4 regions of the Metabacillus elymi genome follow, and region 1 is predicted to be linked to each of the others. Evidence: riboswitches for the same ligand, from Rfam matches in the RefSeq annotation. Region 1 holds a riboswitch; each other region holds the start of a gene.
What was found. Region 1 has a riboswitch for S-adenosylmethionine ahead of metK (methionine adenosyltransferase). Riboswitches for the same ligand answer to the same signal wherever they lie in the genome.
Positions count from the first base shown of each region.

Region 1 (5,754 bases):
ACATCACAAGCACGGTTGCTTCTGTTTCCTTTTCTATATTTTGAATCATCGTTTGGATTTGAGATGTAGCCTTATTTGTTTCTTCTGCAAGCTTTCTAACCTCTTCCGCTACGACGGCAAATCCTTTTCCATGTTCTCCAGCTCTTGCAGCTTCAATACTAGCATTTAAAGCCAATAGATTTGTCTGTTTTGAAATATTATCAATCGTTGTCACAATTCCGGAAATTTGATGGACACTTTGATAAAGGGTCGTTATTCCTAAACTGATTTGATCTAACATGTTAGCATTCTCTTTATTGGAAACTTGCAAGCCAATCATACTATCCTTACCTGCTTGAACAGCATTTACACAACCCTCTGTTAATTGGATTATAGCATTGCTTCCTTCTGTCATGTTGGTGAGATTTGCTTGTAAATCACTTGCTTTTTGGCTTGTGGATTCAATATCAGAAGCCTGTGAAACTGATCCTTTTGAAATTTCATTTAGGGCATTTCCAATTTCTTCACTAGTTGTTGTTGTTTGCTCTGATAAAGCTGAGAGCTCATATGATGAAGTGGAAATGGAATAACTTGTGTCCTTCAAATCGTGAACTAATGCTCGAAAGTCATCATTTATCTTATTTAATAATAGTGCAAGTAAACCGAATTCATCTTTTCCCTCTTTTAAAGGGTTTAGAAACAAACGACCAGCTGAAATTTCAGATGAAGCAATCAGGATCTGATTTAATACTTTTAACTTTCTATGAATGAAAAAATAAAACACAGACAAGCAAACGATCGTAATAACAGCTGGTATTCCTAACAAACTCCAAAATAACCCTTGCGATTCTTGAATTTGTCCAAAAGTATTTTTCACAAAAATATAGCTAAGAAGTCCAATCGTACTTGTAAGTACTACTGCTAAAATCGCAAGACAAATTTGAAATTTAACTGAAATCCTTTCATAAAACTTCATCTCTTTTTTCATTTTGTAGCCCCCACAGTTTTATGTCTTTACCTATTACATCGGATATGAGGGTACAAATGTTAACTTCTTTACTCATAAAAATCAAAATAAAATTAGTAAATGCAGAAAAATTAGTTAATAGGCCCTTTAGCCTTTTAACTAATTTTCGTTTATAATTCAAATTCCCATTCTTCTTGCAAAAGCAAATAGAGAATAAATAACGTGTTTTCTACATTAAACACTTACCCAATATTTTACTAATGAGACGACAGGTGGATGTAAATTGTTTCAAACTATTTCAAATATCGATAAAATTCGTGTTTAATCTTACGACAAAAAGAGGTCCACCCCCTTATTGAACTTCAACTGAAGTCTCAATATGGTCATGAACCTCTCCTTTTTCAACATGAACTACTATCTTATATATCCCAGTTTCTTCAAATTGATAGGAAGATGTGTACGTCCCTTTTGTCGATGCTTCTTCTGCATCAATATACTTATGTTGTTCTTCTCCATCCTTCCAAATTTCAAATCTCACCGTCGCATCTGGAAATGGTTGTTCACCCTCTTGAATTGTTGTTGATAACTGCTCCTCTTCATTTACCTTAAAATCAGATAATTCGTCTACAGTTATCGTTACACTACTATGATGGTGCCCCGCTTCTGTTTGTTCATGATGCTCGTGCTCATTCTCGCTTTCTTTTTCATCATTCTTTTCTGTAATCGTAGCTGTTGAGCCTTCTCCTACCTGAATATCTAATGATGGCATCGTATGATAACTTTCTACATTTGTATGTGCGGTTATTTTGAATGTACCATCTTCCTTAAATTGATAATTAATTCCATATGTACCTGTTTCAATAAGTTTTGCTTCAATTTTTTCTGAAACATCACCAAGTTTTATCTCAAACGTTACCTCTGCATCGTCCACTAGATCATCACCATAATATACTTTTGCAGCGATTGGTACTTCTTCGTTTTTATTAACATGTTTACTAGCAATTATTTCAACCTTTGGTGCTTTTACTTCCTCTTCAGAAGCGACTTGATGTTCTTGATGATTTGCTGATTCTTGACAGCCGCTTAAAACTAAAGAAAGGAAAATGAAGGAGCAAGTGATTATCCCTTGTTTCATATTGTATAACCTCCAAATCGTCACTCATACTATGATATAACATAACTATCATAATTAGATACGTTTTCTTTGATGCTTCAATATTTATTCACATATAGAAGAAAAAATATTCACTTATTAAGTCTTATACACTGATATAGAAAAGGGTCTGATGCAAAATACATCAGACCCTTTTCTTCTTTTATAAATTATTGATTTAACGCTTCTTTACTTAACGCTTCAGCTTTGTCTGTGCTTTCCCATGGAAGATCTAGATCATTACGACCGAAATGTCCATACGCAGCAGTTTGCTTATATATCGGACGACGTAGATTAAGCATTTTTATAATACCCGCTGGACGTAGATCAAAGTTGTTACGTACAACAGCTACTAAAACTTCTTCCGATACTTTTCCAGTTCCAAATGTATCAACTGAAATCGATACCGGTTGTGCAACACCAATTGCATATGCTAATTGAACTTCACATTTATCAGCTAATCCAGAAGCAACAATATTTTTCGCTACATAACGAGCAGCATAAGCGGCAGAACGGTCAACTTTTGTCGCATCCTTACCAGAGAATGCACCACCACCGTGACGTGCATAACCACCGTACGTATCAACGATAATTTTACGTCCAGTTAAACCAGCATCTCCTTGAGGTCCCCCAATGACGAAGCGACCTGTTGGATTAATGAAATACTTTGTATTTTCATCAATTAATTCTGCAGGGACAACTGGGTTAATAACATGCTCTTTTAGGTTACGCTGAATTTGTTCTAATGAAATTTCTGGGTGATGCTGAGTGGAAATAACGATCGTATCAATACGAACTGGTTTATCATTTTCATCATATTCTACCGTAACTTGTGTTTTACCGTCTGGACGTAAGTAAGGAAGTATATCCTCTTTACGTACTTCTGTTAAACGACGTGAAAGTTTGTGAGCTAATGAAATTGGAAGTGGCATTAATTCCTTTGTTTCATTACATGCAAATCCAAACATTAATCCTTGGTCTCCAGCACCGATTGCATCAATTTCTTCATCAGACATTAGGCCTTCACGAGCTTCAAGTGCTTGGTCAACACCCATAGCGATATCGGCTGATTGCTCATCAATTGAAGTAAGAACTGCACAAGTTTCTGCATCAAAGCCATATTTAGCTCGTGTATAGCCAATACCTTTAATTGTTTCACGAACAATTTTTGGGATATCAACGTATGTAGTTGTTGTAATTTCCCCAGCAACTAAAACTAATCCTGTCGTAACAGACGTTTCACACGCTACACGTGCATTTGGATCTTTTTCAATAATTGCATCAAGGATTGAATCTGAAATTTGGTCACAAATCTTATCTGGATGGCCTTCTGTTACAGACTCAGAAGTAAATAAACGTTTTTTAGTCATGTTAAAGTTTTCCTCCTCATACTCATGTTCAAATTGATCCGGAACTCTTCCTTTTACCTAAAAGAATCACGCTGGCATGTTTTGTGAACAGAATTATTATGTACCTCTACCACATGCTTGTCCTGGTAAAACTCTAATGAAGAAGATACGCTTATTTTCTGTTATCAAAAAAACCTTTCCCTAAATGAGGAAAGGTTTGTTATCGTTCATAGCCTTTCGCTCTTATCGATCAAGGGCTTTCGCCTTGCATCAGGTTAGCACCTTTGCGTCGGAAAATGTCATTTGGGCATAATCGCCGCTTTCCTTTGATAGCAGGTTGCTGGGTTTCATAGGGCCTGTCCCTCCACCAGCTCGGGATAAGAGAATCCGTTCAAGGACATATCATAGCGCACTGGGGTAATGGTGTCAACAAAAAACAGCAAGTTATCAGAGATTATTTCCTATTAATTTTCATGATTAATCTATTCATTAGTGTTACCCATTTTGTTGACATATTATTAAGTTTCTTTTTGAAGTATAAAAATTGCTTTCTAAACTTTTTTTCAAAAAACACACACGATTAGTATGTTCAATTAAATATAATGTGTTATACTATTTAAAACTAAGTCAGAATTTTGTAATATATCTTTCTACGTTAATTTTTCGAAAAGGATGGTAATGGGGATGAATATTGTGGAGATGACAAATGAATTAGCAGAGTTGTTAAAAGGGGATAATGCAAGACATAATTTATCAGTTGCTCAACTTGTGGAAAAAGTACTTAAACGCAAGGAAGGGATTTTAACCTCAACTGGTGCAATCCGAGCGACTACTGGAGCATATACTGGTAGGTCTCCACAAGATAAATTTATCGTGAAAGAAAGTTCTATCGAAAATAAAATTGATTGGGGCATTGTTAATCAACCTATTTTAGAGGCTGACTTTGATAAGCTTTATAGTAAAATGATCAACTACTTAAAGGAACGAGAAGAATTATACATTTTCAATGGTTTTGCCGGTGCAGATAAACGCTATCAGTTGCCTCTTCAAGTCATAAATGAATATGCTTGGCATAATTTATTCGCACAGCAGCTTTTTATAAAAGACAATGAAAAATCGATTACAAATGAGAAGCCTTTTACTATTCTTTGTGCACCACACTTTAAAGCTGATCCTGCTGTTGATGGTACAAATTCTGAAACATTTATCATTATTTCATTTGAGAAAAGAACAATTTTAATCGGTGGGACAGAATACGCTGGTGAAATGAAAAAATCTGTCTTTTCAGTTATGAACTTTTTGTTACCAGAAAACAATATTCTTTCAATGCATTGCTCAGCAAATGTTGGTTTTGAAGGTGATGTTGCTTTATTTTTCGGTTTATCTGGAACTGGAAAAACAACTTTGTCTGCTGATCCTAACAGACGATTAATCGGTGACGATGAGCATGGCTGGTCTACTTCAGGCATCTTTAATATTGAAGGCGGTTGCTATGCGAAATGTATTAATTTATCGGAAGAAAAAGAGCCCCAAATTTTTAATGCCATTCGCTATGGTGCCGTTTTAGAAAACGTTGTTGTTGATAATGAAACTCGTGAAGCTGATTATGATAATTCCTTTTTCACTGAGAATACAAGGGCTGCATATTCGTTAGATGCTATTGATAAGGTTATTACACCTAGTATAGCGGGACATCCACAAGCAATTGTTTTTTTAACTGCAGATGCATTTGGGGTTCTTCCTCCAATTAGCAAGTTAACTAGAGAACAAGCAATGTACCATTTCTTGAGCGGCTATACTAGTAAGCTTGCAGGAACTGAGCGAGGAATTACCGCTCCTGAGGCAACCTTTTCAACTTGCTTCGGTTCACCATTCCTACCATTACAAGCCACTCGCTATGCGAACATGCTTGGACAAAAAATTGATGAACATGAAGTTCAAGTATTTTTAGTTAATACAGGCTGGACCGGTGGTGAATATGGCGTAGGGAATCGAATAAAGTTACAATATACAAGAGCAATGGTTCAAGCTGCAATTGAAGGAGATCTTGATCATATTGAGACGGTAACTGATGAAGTATTTGGTCTCAACATTCCAATACACGTTCCAGGTGTTCCGGATGATAAACTTCAGCCACATCTTACTTGGAGTTCTAAGGAAGCTTATGAAAAGAAAGCAAAAGAGCTAGCATCACAGTTTAAGAAAAACTTTGAAAAATTTGCACATGTTTCCCCTGAAATCCAACAATTTGGTGGACCTATAGGTTAAAAGAATTGGAGGCTGACTCAAAAGCTAATGAGTCAGCC
Region 1 is NZ_CP055263.1:565,044-570,797, forward strand. It holds gene HUW50_RS02765 (methyl-accepting chemotaxis protein) at 1-967, opposite strand, end outside; gene HUW50_RS02770 (FixH family protein) at 1,299-2,081, opposite strand; gene metK (methionine adenosyltransferase) at 2,270-3,469, opposite strand; SAM riboswitch class I at 3,689-3,832, opposite strand; gene pckA (phosphoenolpyruvate carboxykinase (ATP)) at 4,133-5,716, shown strand.

Region 2 (5,754 bases), 1.3 Mb from region 1:
TAAGATTCAAAGTGATATTCACCTTTAATACTTTTAATTTGATCAATTACGTTTTGTTCAACCTTTGGAGCTCTTCCACTCACTTGCAGTAAAGCAAGTACTAATGAAGTAAATTCGTGTCCAAGAGGGATACCAGCAAAAGTTACCCCAGTGTCTTCGCCGATACGGTTCACACTAAAGCTTGGTGTTTTTGGTAATTCTGAGTTCTCAACTTTAATTTTTGATGACATAGTGGCTAATTCATCGACTAAAGCCAACATGTCACGTGAAACGTCATCAGATCCTGCGCTAACTTTGAGAAGCACATTACCTTCCATCAGTTCAAGATATTGGGCTAATTGTGCTTTAATATCTGCATCTAGTATCATTAATCTCTTACTCCTTAAATTTTCCCTACAAGGTCAAGGCTTGGCTTTAATGTTGCAGAACCTTCTTGCCATTTTGCCGGGCAAACTTCACCTGGATTGTTGCGTACATATTGTGCTGCTTTAATTTTATTAACAAGCGTACTTGCATCACGGCCAATTCCACCCGCATTGATTTCAACAGCTTGAACGATACCGTCTGGATCGATGATGAAAGTTCCACGATCAGCAAGACCTTCTTCTTCGTTTAATACATCGAAGTTGCGAGAGATTTTTTGTGAAGGGTCACCAATCATAACATATTCGATTTTGCCAATTGCTTCTGAGTGATCATGCCATGCTTTATGTGTAAAATGAGTATCAGTTGAAACAGAGTATACCTCAACTCCAAGTTCTTTTAGCGTTGCGTATTGATTTTGAAGGTCTTCAAGCTCAGTAGGGCATACGAATGTAAAGTCTGCTGGATAAAAGCAAACTACGCTCCACTTTCCTTTTAGGTTTTCCTCAGTAACTTGGATAAAATCTCCGTTATAATAAGCTTGTGCGTTGAATGGTTGTACTTCTTTTCCAATTAGAGACATAGTAAATGTTCCTCCTAGTGTGTATTTGAGAATTTTTTAATAGCTAGTTTTGGACAGATAGTCAAAACTATAAATAACCAATAACTAATTATAATTTCTTCTTAGTTTTTATTAGTTATAAATAATAATTCTAATTCAAAATTAATTATTATATAAACCTCATTATTTTGTCAAGGATAATACTCAATCTTCGGAAGATATTTAAATCACTTTTGTGTATCAACACTGGTAGGTCTTGTGAAATGCAAGGTATTTCTAAAACGATCTAAATTGATTTTGGTGGTAAAACTTAAATTTTCAATTATTATCTAGATTTCTCAATAAACCGGTATTTTTAGAAAAATAAAATGCTCTTGATTTATATAAGAATTATAAATAATAACAAGGAAGATGTGTAAGTACCCTAAAATATGGTTGCCTAAATAACTGGTTAATAACCATATCTTCGTATTAAATGTTAAAGCGGTCCTGAAGCGGACTCCCGTCTTACGCCCTAACCAACAAAGTGCCAAAATCAACAGTGAACGTTTTGGCAAAGGTTCACTTCTTGTTATAATGAAACAAGAAATGAACAGGTAACGATTGTGATAATCAATTAATATCGCATGAAGTGAAGCTGAAATAGATTATTAAAGGATGAAAATTAATTGGACAATAAAGACCCAAAAATGAATTATGTATATACTTACTCCTATCCTGATGACGAAAGTTCTTTGTGTGCTTTGGAAATGCGCTCTTTTTTTGGAAAAGAGTCTAAGTCTAGAGTATTGGAAAGCCCAGTGAAGGTTAATCCCACGCGAAGCCCGTTTATTAAGGAAAGAATTGAAGTGAGATATGAGGGGGAAAGCCTTCAGGACCTTGTCAAAAAGGTAAAATCTCTACAATTAGTCGAGGAGACATTTAAAGTTATTTATGTGAAAAATGGAGGGCTTGCAAAAACTGAAAAAGAAGGCTTTGAGAGACGACGTTCAGTAGAGCGAGAGATTGGATTGCATGTCAAAGGTGAAGCGGATTTCCATAATCCAGATCGATTGTTTGGGGTCATGAATGTAAATGGACGATGGGTATTCGGTGACTACGCTAAAAGTGAGGCGGTTTGGCTCAAACATCAAAAGAAGCCTCATGGTTATTCCACTGCTCTCAATACTCGTGTTGCAAGGGCGGTAGTTAATATTGCCATTCCAAATCCAAGTGGAATAAAGGCAATCGACCCATGCTGTGGGATTGGGACAGTACTAGTTGAAGCCCGATCAATGGGGATTGATATAGTAGGAAGTGACCGAAATTACCTAATCCTGAATGGGGCACGAGAAAACATCGAACACTTTGGTCTAACTGGAGAAGTAAATTTAGCAGATATCAGAGATATAACTAATGACTATGATGTAGCGATTATTGATTTACCTTACAACTTGTGTTCTGTCATAACAGATGTAGAAAAACTGGAAATGCTCGAGAGTGCGCGGAGATTTGCAAAGAAAGTGGTAGTGGTAACGATCGAACCGATTGATGAGGTTTTAAGAAACGCAGGATTTTCCATTATTGATCGAGCTATCGCTAAAAAAGGGTCGTTTATCCGTGAAGTGATCGTATGTAAGTGAGGAAAGGGGGACAGTCCCTCACCACTTCACAGCTTTAATGTTGTGAGGGACAGTCCCCTGATTTGACCTTTTAAAGTGGACAAGGTAATTCCATCTATTCTTTTTAATCTTGGTGGTTAACATCCTTGTTGAAGGGAGTAATAATTTTTTTATACTCTTGCGAAAAGAATATAAATGTTGTACTCTTATTTATGTTTTTAATAAAAAAATAAATATGATGATCTTCTTATATAGAGAGACAGAGGGACTGGCCCAATGAAGTCTCGGCAGCAGGCTCAAGATGAGTGCTGTGCCAAATCCAGCAAGCGAAAACGCTTGAAAGATGAGAAGGGTGTTTTATTATAATAAGGCCTCTTCTATTTGTTTGAAAAGAAGAGGTTTTTTATTTTCCCCACATATAGGATGACAGAGTGGATGAAAAAGGTGTTTTGTAAAAAATTAGTGAGGTGTTCATCATGAGTACAGACAGAAAAGGGAATCCATGGGCTCTTTTGCCTTTTGTCGTGTTTTTAATAATCTTTATTGGCTCTGGAATCGTAACAGGAGATTTTTATAAGTTTCCTGTTATAGTGGCGATTACGATTGCAGCAGCTGTCGCTTTAGCAATGAATCGAAAAGAGTCTTTCAATCAGAAGGTTGAGATCTTTTGTAAGGGTGCCGGTGACACAAATATTATGTTAATGGTCATTATTTTCCTTTTAGCTGGTGCTTTTTCAGAAGTAGCAAAGGGAATGGGTGCGGTTGATTCAACTGTAAATCTTGCATTATCAGTTGTACCACAAAACTTATTAATGGTGGGTATATTCATTATCGCGTGTTTTATATCTCTATCTATGGGTACAAGTATGGGAACAATTGTAGCACTTGCACCAATAGGCGTTGGTATTAGTGAGCAGACTGATATTTCACTAGCACTTTCAATGGCTGCGGTTATTGGTGGTGCGATGTTTGGTGATAATTTGTCTTTTATTTCTGATACAACGATTGCTGCAGTGCGCACACAAGGTACAAAAATGAAAGATAAGTTTAAAGTGAACTTTTTCATTGTCTTACCGGCGGCAATAATTGCTTGTGTTATTCTGGGGTTTTTAACAATCGGAGAACAAGCAGTTGTCACACAGCATTCATATAGTTGGGTTAAAATTTTACCATATATCTTTGTGCTTATCACAGCGCTAGCAGGGGTCAATGTATTCCTCGTTCTTTTCATTGGAGTTGTTTTTTCAGGAGTTATTGGGTTAGCAGATGGTAGTTACCGCTTAATGGATATCATTCAACAAATAGGTAATGGGATGTCAGGGATGTATGAGATCTCTTTCCTAGCCATATTAATTGCAGGCATGGTGGAAGTGATTAAACATAATGGAGGTATTGATTATCTTCTTTATAAAGTGACACGCAATATTAAATCAAAAAGAGGGGCTGAATTTAGTATTGCTGGACTTGTTGGTTTAACAGATCTTTCAACAGCAAATAACACGATTTCCATTATCATCACTGGCCCGCTTGCTAAAAATATTGCTGATAAGTATGAGATTGATCCACGTAAATCAGCAAGCCTGTTAGATGTTTTTTCGTGCTGTATTCAAGGTTTAATCCCATATGGAGCACAATTACTTGTAGCTGCAGGAGTTGCAAATATATCACCAGTAAGTATTTTACAATTTTCATTTTATCCATTATTAATTGGAGTATGTGGAGTGATCTCAATTTTAATCGGTTATCCACGATTTGAGCGAGGTAGGAATTGAATCAGTTACAAAAGGCTAACCTTTACTTATAACGTTGGGTTAGTTTTTTTGTATTTAGGTCTGTTAATGCTCACTATTGATTTTGGTACGTTGTTGATTGGAGTGAATGATTACAGCGGAAATCAACAACCAAGTTTAACGGTGCCTTGTATTTAAATTTGTTCCTTAGATACTCAATTAATGATAAAAGACTAGTTTAGAAATAAAAATCATTTCGGTAAATAAAAAGGACTTTGTTCTTTTTATGAATGTACTGCTTTATACAGGTAAATATAATACATAAGTATGATTTTGGTGTTTTCTTAATGGATTCACAAAACATCCATTTATATTTCAAGTAGGGTTTGGTAAGATCAAATGGTTGTCTGATGACCGACAACTAAATCCTATTAAGTAATGGTAAGCACTTATTCTTAGTACTTAACCAAATTTGATACATCTAAGAGGTGACAATAATGAATTTATTATGGGGAATATTCGGTATTTTAGTTGTTTTGTGTATTGCATTTCTTTTATCCAATGGAAAGAAAGCGATTAATTTTAGAACTATAATTGGTGGCTTAGCGATCCAGATTATTTTTGCATTTATCGTGTTGAAGTGGGAAGCGGGAAGAACTGGGCTGGAGTGGTTCACTTTAAGGGTCCAGGATATTATTAATTATGCAAATGAAGGAATTTCATTTCTTTTTGGTCCACTTGCAAGTGGCGGAGAATTTGGGGTAGTATTCGCTTTTCAAGTGTTAACAGTAATTATTTTCTTTTCATCATTAATTTCAGTCTTATATTATTTAGGCATTATGCAATGGTTTATAAAAATCATTGGTGGTGGTTTATCAAAGCTTCTAGGCACGAGTCAGTCAGAATCAATATCAGCGGCAGCAAATATTTTTGTTGGTCAAACGGAAGCACCACTTGTTATCCGACCATATTTAGCTAAAATGACGAAGTCTGAACTTTTTGCAGTAATGACGGGTGGACTTGCTTCTGTCGCAGGGTCTGTACTTGTTGGTTATGCACTTTTAGGTGTACCACTTGAATATCTACTTGCTGCAAGCTTTATGGCGGCACCTGCAGGATTAATTATGGCAAAAATAATGATGCCAGAGACAGAGCGATCATCCGACTCAGGTTTTGAAATCTCCAAAGATACAGATTCAGTAAATGTTATTGATGCAGCAGCTCGTGGTGCAAGCGACGGGTTAAAGCTTGCATTAAATGTTGGAGCGATGTTATTAGCATTTATTGCATTAATTGCTTTAGTTAATGGGATTTTAAGCGGTATAGGTGGAATATTTGGTTTTGAAACACTATCACTTGAGGGAATTTTAGGAATCCTGTTCTCTCCGATTGCTTTTGCTGTGGGTGTACCTTGGTCAGAAGCAGTTACCGCAGGTAGCTTTATTGGACAAAAGTTAGTATTAAATGAGTTTGTTGCTTATTCAGCATTTGCACCACA
Region 2 is NZ_CP055263.1:1,889,497-1,895,250, reverse strand. It holds gene ahpF (alkyl hydroperoxide reductase subunit F) at 1-368, opposite strand, end outside; gene ahpC (alkyl hydroperoxide reductase subunit C) at 383-946, opposite strand; gene HUW50_RS08895 (TRM11 family SAM-dependent methyltransferase) at 1,594-2,547, shown strand; SAM riboswitch class I at 2,771-2,876, shown strand; gene HUW50_RS08890 (Na+/H+ antiporter NhaC family protein) at 3,003-4,298, shown strand; gene HUW50_RS08885 (NupC/NupG family nucleoside CNT transporter) at 4,754-5,754, shown strand, end outside.
Region 2: it holds a riboswitch for S-adenosylmethionine, as region 1 does, so the genes downstream of both, HUW50_RS08890 (Na+/H+ antiporter NhaC family protein) here and metK (methionine adenosyltransferase) in region 1, are expected to answer to the same signal.

Region 3 (5,754 bases), 420 kb from region 1:
TGAGTCAGTGAAAACTGTATCTGAGCTATATGCCCCAATCAGCGGTAAAGTAGTTGAAATTAATGAAGATCTTGATGACAGCCCTGAATATGTAAATGAATCTCCATATGAAAAGGCTTGGATGATTGTGGTAGAACCTGCTAATGTGGCTGACGTAGAGAATTTAATGACAGCTGAACAATATGAAGAAATGACAAATGAAGATTAATTAACATCCGACGAAGGACAGTATGTGGCGTTTTATGCACTACCATATCAGTGGAATGAAAAAAATCCCACTGAATGAAGTCATATATTAAGGACATCCTACAAATAGGTAAAGGAGGGTGTCCATATGTCTTTTGAAAAGCAACGTTTAGATATAACAGATCGAGTTGTAGGTAAATTTACTGATGGGCAATTAAATCTTTATCTTGAAAAAGAAATGATTGGCCAGATGGTATCAGAAAATAATTATGATTTAAAAACTGGCTATGAATTCAATAATAGTCGGTTTTATCAATTTGCAGATGTTATAACAGGATCAGACCAAAAATACGTTGACTGTGATGACGAAAATGGCTGGTGCTAGAAGCAGTGGATTGCTCCACTGCTCTTTTTTGCACACTGTTTTCCAAATGGTTGATGTTTTAAACACTTCACAGGCACTTGCGCTTTAGTTATGTGGTCGTTTCTTTCAAATCGTTTTTTCGGTAATTCGTGTTTATTTAAAGTGTTTTTTAATACCTTAAATAAAACTTAAGAAAAAACATTTAATAAAGAGGAAACAACCTCGACAAATCGAATAGTTTATAGAAAAGACTTTTACTATAAAAACAGGTGATGTTTATGTCGTTAGTTGAGGTTGAAAAAGTGTTAATTGTCGAAGGGAAATCAGATAAAAAGAAAGTTCTAAATGTGTTAAACGAATCAATCGAAATTATCTGCACAAATGGAACGATAAGTGTAACAAAGCTTGATGAATTAATTGATGAATTATTTTTAAAAGATGTCTATATTTTAGTGGACTCTGATGATGCAGGGGATCGACTTCGTAAACAATTCAAGAGGGAATTTCCAGAGGCATCGCATATTTATATCGACAGAGCCTATCGTGAAGTAGCGACTGCACCAGATCACCATGTTGCTTCTGTTTTACTAAGTGCAAATATTGATGTGGATGCGAAATTTCTTTAGAAAGGTGTAACATTATTTAAATATGATTGAATGGGAAGAGAAACAGCTTACAATACAAAGAGATGGTCTAATGGTTTTCTATTTATACACTCCGATGTGTGGAACATGTCAAGTAGCTAAACGAATGTTATCTGTCGTAGATGAATTAGTTCCCGCTATTCACATCTATTCTGTTAACTTAAATTACTTTCCTAACGAGGCTAAAGAGCTTGGAATCGAAAGTGTACCTTGCTTACTCATTTATGAAAATGGCCAAGAAAAGGAAAAGATTTATGCGTTTCATTCAGTTGGATACTTACTTGAAAAAATAAAGCAATATTCCACTATTAATGGATAGGAAGCATGACCTATGATTCATAAAACAAATAAGATAGGTAGTATAAAGATTCAGGTAAGTCTTGCTAATATGACATATTTCTTGGGAAATATTAATAATCCCACAAATAATGAATAAATAAGCAGAAACTGTCGACTTATTAATAAAGGATTCTTCCGTGATTCAATGAAGTTATTAAATAGCTTGATTGATATCGGAGGTTTTTTTTATGTATATGACAACGTTTATTTCTAATTTTAATAAAGCTCGGTTTTTAACTCCAATACTTTTGAATCAAACTCTAATAGTAGAAATAAAACCTCAGCAAGAGATTAGTCATTTTATTGAACTATCATCAAAAGGGGCTAAAACGTTACATACTCAACCTTCGAAAATTGACTTTGTCATGGAAGGAGAAGGCTATGACCTCGAACAAGTATTATTAAACACTGTAAGCTTAAAGCAATTAATTGCTTTTGGGAAAATTACGATCAAAGGGTCTTATCGTAATTTTTTAAAATTCGAGGCAATCATAAAGTTAAGTTGATAAGGGGAAATCCTTGAATCTGAAGTTTGAAATCGTTTACTATATAGGTAGACTAATAGGTATAGGAATTTGCATCTTAGAATTCAAAACCAACAGTGAAGTATTTTTTGATAAATACATCTTGTAATAGGAGGAGTTAAGATGCAAGAGAAAAATTACCGGCCTGAAACGGTCACAATTCACGGAGGGCTAAAGAAAGATTCAATGACAGGTGCCAGGTCTGTGCCTATTTATCAATCAAATGCTTACTTATTTGAGAATACTGAGCACGCAGCTAACCTCTTTGGTTTAAAAGAACCAGGATATATTTATACCCGAATTCACAATCCAACTTCAACTGTTTTTGAAGAAAGAATTGCACAGCTTGAAGGTGGCATAGGTAGCTTAGCGGTATCTAGTGGAATGGCGGCGATTACACTTTCGGTTTTAAATATTGCTGGAGCAGGTGATGAAATTGTATCTGCTTCAACATTATACGGGGGAACTTACAATCTTTTTGCAAATACTTTACCGAAATATGGAATAGATACAGTGTTTGTTGATCCGAAAAATCCTGAAAACTTCCGTTCTGCTATTTCACCTAAAACAAAAGCTATATTCGCTGAAACCATTGGAAATCCAAGTTTAGATGTACTTGATATTGAAGCTGTCGCGAATATAGCTCATGAAGCTGGGATTCCGTTAATTGTAGATAATACATTTGCTACACCTTATCTTTGCCGGCCGATTGAACATGGTGCAGATATCGTTATCCACTCAGCAACAAAATGGTTATTAGGAAATGGGACAACTCTAGGAGGAGTAATCGTTGATGGTGGGAAGTTTGATTGGAATAACCCTAAATTCCCTGGTTTTACGACCCCTGATCCGAGTTATCATGATCTAGTATATGCAGAAGCATTAGGCGAGCAGGCATTCATTATTAAAGCTAGAGTTCAATTGCTAAGAGACTTAGGTCCCGCAATTAGCCCATATAATGCATTCCAATTCACACTAGGTTTAGAAACTCTTCATGTTCGAATGAAAGAGCATGTTGCTAATGCTAGAAAGATGGTTAAGTATTTAGTGCAGCACCCTTCTGTTGAATGGGTTCTATATCCTGAACTTTCGGATCATCCTGCAAAAGATTTAGCAGCAAAATATTTACCTAATGGTGCTGGATCCGTTATCGTTTTCGGAATAAAGGGTGGACGAGAGGCAGGAGCTGCTGTTATTAATAATGTAGAACTGTGGTCACACGTTGCGAACGTAGGGGATGCAAAAAGTTTGATCATCCATCCTGCTAGTACAACCCATCAACAGTTAAATACAGAGGACTTAAAAAGATCGGGAGTAACGGAGGACTTAATTCGCTTATCGGTTGGAATAGAGCATATTCAAGATATCATCGATGATCTTGATCAAGCTATTTACAAAGCAACTGGCGTTAAGGGAACCGAAAGTGTACATATTTAAATATTGAATATAAAGGGATGACTTTCATGCAAAGTCATCCCTTTTTTACCAGGAAATTATAAAATTCGTTGAATTGTGGATAAGTGCACGACATTCAGCTCCAGCGCCTAGCCCCGACAAGCATAAGCTAATTTAGAATTGAAGGCAAAAAACGCCTTCTATTCTAAATCATCTTATGCTTGTCGGGGCTGATCAAGGCGCTTGCGCTTTTGTTCCTGGAGTTATCCTATAATAGTTTATCACTAAAATAAAATGCAATTTTTAGAAAAAAGAGAATTTGTTTGACATGATTTTTAATTGCATGATACAATCACAAACGTACTTAAGCTCACTAAAATTTAATTTAACTTTAATTATATACGTAGTTCTCTTATCAAGAGAGGTGGAGGGAAGTGCCCTATGAAGCCCGGCAACCATCAACATTTGTTGAAGTGGTGCCAATTCACACAAAGCTGTTTAGCTTTGAGAGATGAGAGAAAGGACATTTTTGTGCCTTTCTGCTCATTGCAGAAGGGTTTTTTTCTTTATCAAAATACTATATTGCAACATGAATTTTCCATAAAAGTGATAGATTGAAGTGAGGTATTCGAACTGAAAGAAGGTGACAACTTGATTACATTAAAGAATGTTAATAAAGTTTATCAAACAAAATCAGGTAATGTAACGGCTGTTAATAATGTGAATCTAAAAATTGATAAGGGTGAAATTTTCGGGATTATTGGATATAGTGGAGCGGGTAAAAGTTCACTAATCCGGTTGTTGAATGGACTAGAAAAACCAACCAGTGGTGATATTAGCGTTGCTGGTAGTCAAATAGATTCAATTGGTGGAGTGAAATTACGAAAAGCGCGTTTAGAAATAAGTATGATTTTTCAGCATTTCAATCTTTTATGGTCTCGAACAGTGAGAGAAAATATTGCTTTTCCATTAGAAATTGCAGGTGTAAAAAGAGCTGAACGTTTGAAACGAGTGGATGAGCTGATCAAGCTTGTAGGACTTGAAGGTCGTGAGAATGCATATCCCTCACAATTAAGTGGTGGGCAAAAGCAACGTGTAGGAATTGCGCGAGCATTGGCTAATAACCCTAAAGTATTATTATGTGATGAAGCTACATCAGCTTTAGATCCCCAAACAACGGATTCTATATTAGATTTGCTTGTAGATATTAATAAACGACTTGGACTTACAATTGTGCTGATTACTCATGAGATGCATGTTATACGAAAAATATGTCATCGTGTAGCTGTGATGGAAAATGGGGAGGTAGTTGAAGAAGGGGATGTACTCGACGTTTTTAAGCATCCTAAACAACCAATTACTAAGCGCTTTGTGAAACAAGTTACAGAACCAGAGGAAACGAATGAAGTAGTGGCAAATCTTTTAGAGAATTATCCAAAGGGTAAGGTTATTCAATTAACCTTTGTTGGTGAATCAGCAGAGCAACCATTGATAACAAATCTAATTAGAAAGTTTGCAATCGATGTGAATATTTTACAAGGGAAGATTTCACAAACACAAAGTGGATCATATGGAAGTCTGTTTATTCATTTAGATGGAGATGAACAAGAATTAAATCGAGCATTAGAGTTTATTTATAATCAACACATTGAGGTGGAGGTGATTGCCAATGCTTGAACAGCTTCTACCTGAAGTAGATTGGGAAAAGGTTTGGCTTGCAACAAAGGAAACAATCTATATGACAAGCTTATCGGTTGTGGCGACATTTATTTTAGGAATTATTCTAGGTTTACTGTTATTTTTAACAGCAAAGGGAAACATATGGGAAAGTAAGTATGTTAATAATCTAGTTGCAGGAATTGTTAACATATTTAGATCAATACCATTTATTATTTTAATTATTTTATTATTACCTTTTACAAAAGTACTTGTTGGAACAATACTCGGTGCAAATGCCGCATTACCAGCGTTAATAATCGGGGCAGCTCCTTTTTATGGGCGCATGGTCGAGATTGCTTTAAGGGAAATTGATAAAGGTGTCATTGAAGCTGCTAAATCTATGGGTGCTAAAACAAGCACAATTATTTGGAAGGTCCTTTTACCCGAAGCGATGCCAGCGTTAGTTTCTGGTATTACAGTTACCGCTATTGCGTTAATAGGGTATACAGCAATGGCAGGTGCTATTGGTGCTGGTGGATTAGGGAATCTAGCATTTATGGAAGGTTTTAACCGTGGGAATAATCAAGTAACATTAATAGCAACGGTTATCATATTAATTTTCGTGTTTATCATCCAAATTATT
Region 3 is NZ_CP055263.1:988,533-994,286, reverse strand. It holds gene gcvH (glycine cleavage system protein GcvH) at 1-208, shown strand, start outside; gene HUW50_RS04875 (YusG family protein) at 335-571, shown strand; gene HUW50_RS04870 (toprim domain-containing protein) at 829-1,176, shown strand; gene HUW50_RS04865 (thioredoxin family protein) at 1,199-1,513, shown strand; gene HUW50_RS04860 (SCP2 sterol-binding domain-containing protein) at 1,722-2,039, shown strand; gene HUW50_RS04855 (O-acetylhomoserine aminocarboxypropyltransferase/cysteine synthase family protein) at 2,181-3,494, shown strand; SAM riboswitch class I at 3,862-3,970, shown strand; gene HUW50_RS04850 (methionine ABC transporter ATP-binding protein) at 4,104-5,129, shown strand; gene HUW50_RS04845 (methionine ABC transporter permease) at 5,122-5,754, shown strand, end outside.
Region 3: it holds a riboswitch for S-adenosylmethionine, as region 1 does, so the genes downstream of both, HUW50_RS04850 (methionine ABC transporter ATP-binding protein) here and metK (methionine adenosyltransferase) in region 1, are expected to answer to the same signal.

Region 4 (5,754 bases), 2.4 Mb from region 1:
ACGTTATGAACAAATTGTGGATATCCAATTCAATCCATTGACATTTTCTCAGATCTTTATATAATAATCATATTAATCCGATAAAAAAGATGAGAATTAAAGAAAAGCAGGTGAGGGAATTGTTTTTATCAATTGAAAAGGTTACAAAACAATTTAAAAACCGTGAAAATAAAGCTGAAACTGTTTTAACTGATATAGATTTACAAGTAAAGGAAGGCGAGTTTGTTTCGATTTTAGGACCTTCGGGTTGTGGGAAATCCACTTTGCTTTCAATTGTTGCTGGGTTAACACCGCAAACTACGGGTGAACTTATTTTACAGGGAAAGCAATTAAAGGGCCCTGGTAAAGAACGAGGAATGGTTTTCCAGCAGGCTGCATTATTTCCATGGCTAACAGTAGAAGAGAATGTGATGTTTCCACTACGCAAGGAGCTATCGAAAAAAGATGCACTGGAACGAGCACATAAATATTTATCTCTCGTACAATTAAGTCCTTATGCAAAGCATTCACCACACGAGTTATCAGGTGGGATGCAGCAGCGTGTTTCGATTGCTCGTGCACTTGCAATGGATCCAGCCTTGTTACTAATGGATGAGCCATTTGGTGCATTGGATGAACAAACACGTTCAAGATTACATGAGGTGTTAGAAGAAGTTTTTCTAGAAACAAAGAAAACAATCTTGTTTGTTACACATAGTATCCATGAGGCACTTAAACTATCAGATCGCATCGTTGTTATGGGAACACAGCCAGGACGGATACTAGATGTTATTGAGCTTGACTTTCCAAGACCACGTGAACAAGCGCGTGAGGAACTCGTGAAATATGAAGACAGAATTAAGGGCTTACTTAAGTCTGAGATTGATAAAGTAATAGAAAAGGAGCAGCAGTATGCAACCAGTCGTTAAACGAATACTTTTTTACGGAATTCTGTTAGTTGTTTGGCAGGTTGCAGTGATTGTATTAGAAATATCACCTGCATTGCTGCCTGCACCAACAGATGTGTTTACATCACTTTACACAGGCTTTGCTGATTTAACACTTGTTTACGATTTAGTGGCAAGCTTTAGACGATTAGCGATAGGTTTAGCCATTGCATTAGCGCTAGGTCTTATCCTTGGTGTGTTCTTAGCTAAATCAAAAACAGCTGATGAAACATTAGGCTCACTTATCATCGCATTACAGTCTGTACCAAGTATTGTGTGGCTGCCACTTGCAATCATGTGGTTTGGCCTTAATGAAGCAGCAGTAACGTTTATTATCGTGTTAGGTGCAACCTTGGTGATGACAATCAACATGAGAACAGGTTTAAAAAATGTGCCACCACTTTATATAAAAGCGGCACAAACGATGGATTATAAAGGATTTAGCTTGTTTTGGAAGGTCATGTTTCCAGCCTCAATTCCTTATGCTGTAACAGGAACTAGATTAGCGTGGGCGTTTGCATGGAGAGCATTGATGGCCGGTGAATTATTAAGTACTGGACCAGGACTTGGTTATAAACTGAAATTCGCGTCAGATTTTGGCGATATGAGTTTAGTTATCGCGATCATGATGATGATTATGGTGATCGGAGTTATTGTCGATTTACTATTTTTCCAAAGAGTAGAAAAAAGTGTTATGAAAAAATGGGGTTTAGATAATTAAGAAAAGCGGAAGCGCCTTGATCAGCCCCGAATAGCTTAAGACGCTCATGAAATGAAGGTGTTTTTTACCTTCAATTCATGAGTGGCTTATGACTCGAGGGGCTAGGCGCTGGAGCTAGACACTAATTAAAAAGAGACGGAGGCTTAAACATGAAAAAGGGTATATTATTTGCACTTATATCGGTTTTATTAGTAGGTGTATTGGCAGCATGTGGGACGGCTAATACAGGTTCAAATGGTAGTGGAAGTGATAGTAAAAAGGAAGTAGTAATTGGTTATTTTCCTAATATTGATCACGTACCTGCGATGATCGCCAAGGAAAAAGGGTATTTTGAAGAAGCATTAGGGGAAGATGTAAAAGTAACGTATAAAACGTTTCCTGATGGAGCAGCATTTATGACTGCGTTAAAAACAGGTGATATCCATGCAGGTTTAGTTGGCCCTGGCCCTGTTATGAATAACTATGCAAATGGGGCAGATGTGAAGATTCTAGCAGGAGCATCTTCAGGTGGAACAGTTATCGTTGCATCTGAAAAAAGTGGTGTGCAATCAATTGATGATTTAACAGGTAAAACATTTATTACACCTGGTGTAGGCTGCACACATGATGTTCAAATGGAGACATTCCTTCAAGACTTTGGCATTACATCAGCACGTATTGGTGGAACATTAAAGCATGTAACTGGTAACCCAGCTCAATATGGAGCAATGTTTGAATCAGGAAAAGTTGATCTTGCTGCAGTTCCAGAACCATGGGCATCTATGCTTGTAAATGATGGAGCGAAAGTGATCGTTGATACGGATGAAATTTCTTACGGAACAACACTTCCTAATACTGTATTAGTAACAAGCGGAAAGTTAATTGAAGAAGACAAAGAACTAGTTGCAGCCATTGTAAAAGCACATGAAAAAGGTGTTAACTTTATTAATGAAAACCGTGAAGAGGCACGTGATATTGCAATTAAAGCGATCAAAGATATTACAGATCAAGAGCTTGATCCAGCAATCGTTGACAGTGCTTGGGAGCGTGTAACGTACACAACAGAAGTAAATGCAGAGGTTGTACAAGAATTTGCAAATTCTTCATTTGAGCTTAAATTTCTTAAAGAAAAACCTGAATTTAGTGATCTAATCGATACTCATTTCTTAACAAAGTAGGCGTTAATCGTGAAAAAACTTGTTTTTATCACTTTCCTTGCTGTTCTAGTGTTGGTAGGCTGTTCACAGTCTATCAACCTAGAGGAGCATTTTTCTTTAAATGGGACAGTTGAGCCTTTAGATGCTGTTAATCAAGTTGGAGAAAAAGTAAAAATGTCAGATTATGAAGATAAAGTCTGGCTTTCTACGTTCATTTTCACAAATTGTGATACTGTTTGTTCACCAATGACCGCACATATCGCAACACTTCAAGAGCAATTACAAGACGAAAAAGTAGATGTTGAGCTCGTCTCCTTTAGCATTGATCCAGAACATGACACACCTGAAGTGTTAAAGGGATTTGCAGAACAATTCGGTGCCGATTTTAAAAACTGGAACTTTCTCACTGGCTATGAACAAGCAGAAATTGAATCCTTCTCAAACACGAGCTTTCTTGTACCTGCTGCAAAGCTAGAAGGTTCAAACCAATTCGTTCACAGCACATCGATCTATCTTATGAAAGGCAACACGATACTCGAACAATATGAAGGTGTGTCAGAAGTACCGAATGAAAAAATTGTCGAAGATATCAAACTATTACAATAATTGTGTTGCAATCTCCACTCGAATCATGTAAAGTAGTAAAAAATAGTAAACCTTAAAAATTTCATACATTTCTTATCAAGAGAGGCAGAGGGACTGGCCCTATGAAGCCTCAGCAACCGGTTCAAAACGAGTGAAGATCTCGTAACCGTTGATTTGCGTATTTTTGAGAAACCTTAGGTAGTTTTTTACAGCACCGACGGATAAATCAAAATGCATCGAACAAAGCGTCCTTGTTTGTTCGAGGCATTTTGATTTATCCGTCGCAGGCTTGCAACGCAAGCCGCAAGCACTTGCGTGCTGTAAAAAACCAAACAACACTACTTATAGAGTTTCCTAAGTTCAACCCGCAAATCAACTATTTCTTAAGCTCCACCCAAGATCTTCTACAAGTGCCAAGGTGCTAAATCCAGCAAGCCACACCAGCATTATGCTTGAGAGATAAGAAGAAGCGCACTCAAATACACAGTCTTCTTCTTACCGGGGAAGGCTTTTTAATTTGTTTTGAAAGTCTAAAAATGTGCTTCCTCTCATGTGCATAATCAAGAAAAATAACCTTAACTTAGGATGGTGACAGACATGAGTCAACGAATTGAAACGAAGTTAGCGCAAATTGGAAATCGAAGTGAAAATGTTACAGGTACGGTAAATCCGCCAGTCTATTTTTCGACAGCTTATCGACATGCTGGAATCGGAGAATCAACTGGCTTTGATTATATTCGAACAGGAAATCCTACAAGACTATTAGTTGAAAAGGCCATTGCCGATTTAGAACATGGTGATCGTGGATTTGCATTCAGTTCAGGGATGGCTGCTATTCAAACGATTATGGCATTATTCCAAAGTGGTGATGAACTTATCGTATCATCTGACCTCTATGGTGGAACTTATCGTTTATTTGAAAGAGAATGGAAAAAGTACGGTTTATCATTTCAATATGATGATTTCACAAACCCAGCAGAAACAGAAAAATTAATATCTGAAAAAACAAAGGCGATATTTATCGAGACACCGACAAATCCATTAATGCAGGAAGCTGATATTAAAGAGCTTGCGACGTTAGCTAAGAAACATAATTTATTAGTGATTGTTGATAACACATTTTATACACCTGTTATTCAAACACCAATCCTTGATGGAGCTGACATTGTGATCCATAGTGCAACAAAATATTTAGGTGGACACAATGATGTGCTTGCGGGTCTAGTTGTTACAAAGGGTGAGCAATTAAGCGATGAGTTTTTCCAACATCAAAATGCGATCGGCGCGGTTTTATCACCGTTTGATTCCTGGCTCTTAATGAGAGGAATGAAGACATTATCACTTCGCATGAGACAGCATGAGCAAAACGCTCAAGCCGTTTCACAATTTTTAGAAGAACATCCAGATGTTCTCGATGTTTTATATCCAGGAAAAGGTGGAATGCTGTCATTCCGTTTGCAGGATGAAACATTGGTGAATCCATTTCTAAAAAGTCTTAAGACGATTACCTTTGCGGAAAGCTTAGGTGGAATCGAAAGCTTTATTACCTATCCTGCAACCCAAACACATATGGACATTCCATTGGAAATTAGAATGGCAAATGGTGTGTGTAATAGACTACTGCGTTTCTCAGTAGGTGTAGAACATGCTGAGGATATTATCGAAGATTTAGCTCAGAGCTTTAAACAAATGAAGGGGGCTGAAGCAATTGAGCAATCATGATTGGTCGTTTCAAACAAAACTTTTGCATAATGAGTCAAAGGTAGATAGAGGTACAGGAGCAGTTAGTGTTCCAATTCACCATTCATCAACTTTCCATCAATTTGATATAGATGAATTTGGGAAATATGATTATGCGCGTTCTGGTAACCCTACAAGAGAAGCGTTGGAGCAAGCGATCGCAGAATTAGAGGGTGGAACAAAAGGCTTGGCATTTTCTTCAGGAATGGCTGCTATTTCAACAGCATTCCTGCTTCTTTCCCAAGGTGATCATGTCCTTGTGACTGAGGACGTATATGGTGGAACCTTTCGAATCATAACAGATGTTCTAACTAGATTCGGGATTGAGCACACTTTTGTTGATATGACAGATCTTCATCAAGTAGCATCAAAGATTCGTCCGAATACTAAAGTAATCTACATGGAAACACCTTCAAATCCGTTGTTGAAAGTTACAGACATTCGAGGAATTGTGAACCTTGCGAAGGCAAATAACTGTCTAACGTTTTTAGATAATACATTTTTGACACCAGAGCTACAAAGACCTTTAGAGTTAGGTGTAGATATTGTGTTACACAGTGCGACAAAGTTTTTAGCAGGTCATAGTGATGTCCTTGCAGGTCTTGCTGTTGTGAGGGATACTGAATTAGGTGATCGCCTATACAAA
Region 4 is NZ_CP055263.1:2,949,056-2,954,809, forward strand. It holds gene HUW50_RS14060 (ABC transporter ATP-binding protein) at 120-908, shown strand; gene HUW50_RS14065 (ABC transporter permease) at 892-1,647, shown strand; gene HUW50_RS14070 (aliphatic sulfonate ABC transporter substrate-binding protein) at 1,797-2,804, shown strand; gene HUW50_RS14075 (SCO family protein) at 2,814-3,389, shown strand; SAM riboswitch class I at 3,459-3,559, shown strand; gene HUW50_RS14080 (methionine biosynthesis PLP-dependent protein) at 3,966-5,090, shown strand; gene metC (cystathionine beta-lyase) at 5,077-5,754, shown strand, end outside.
Region 4: it holds a riboswitch for S-adenosylmethionine, as region 1 does, so the genes downstream of both, HUW50_RS14080 (methionine biosynthesis PLP-dependent protein) here and metK (methionine adenosyltransferase) in region 1, are expected to answer to the same signal.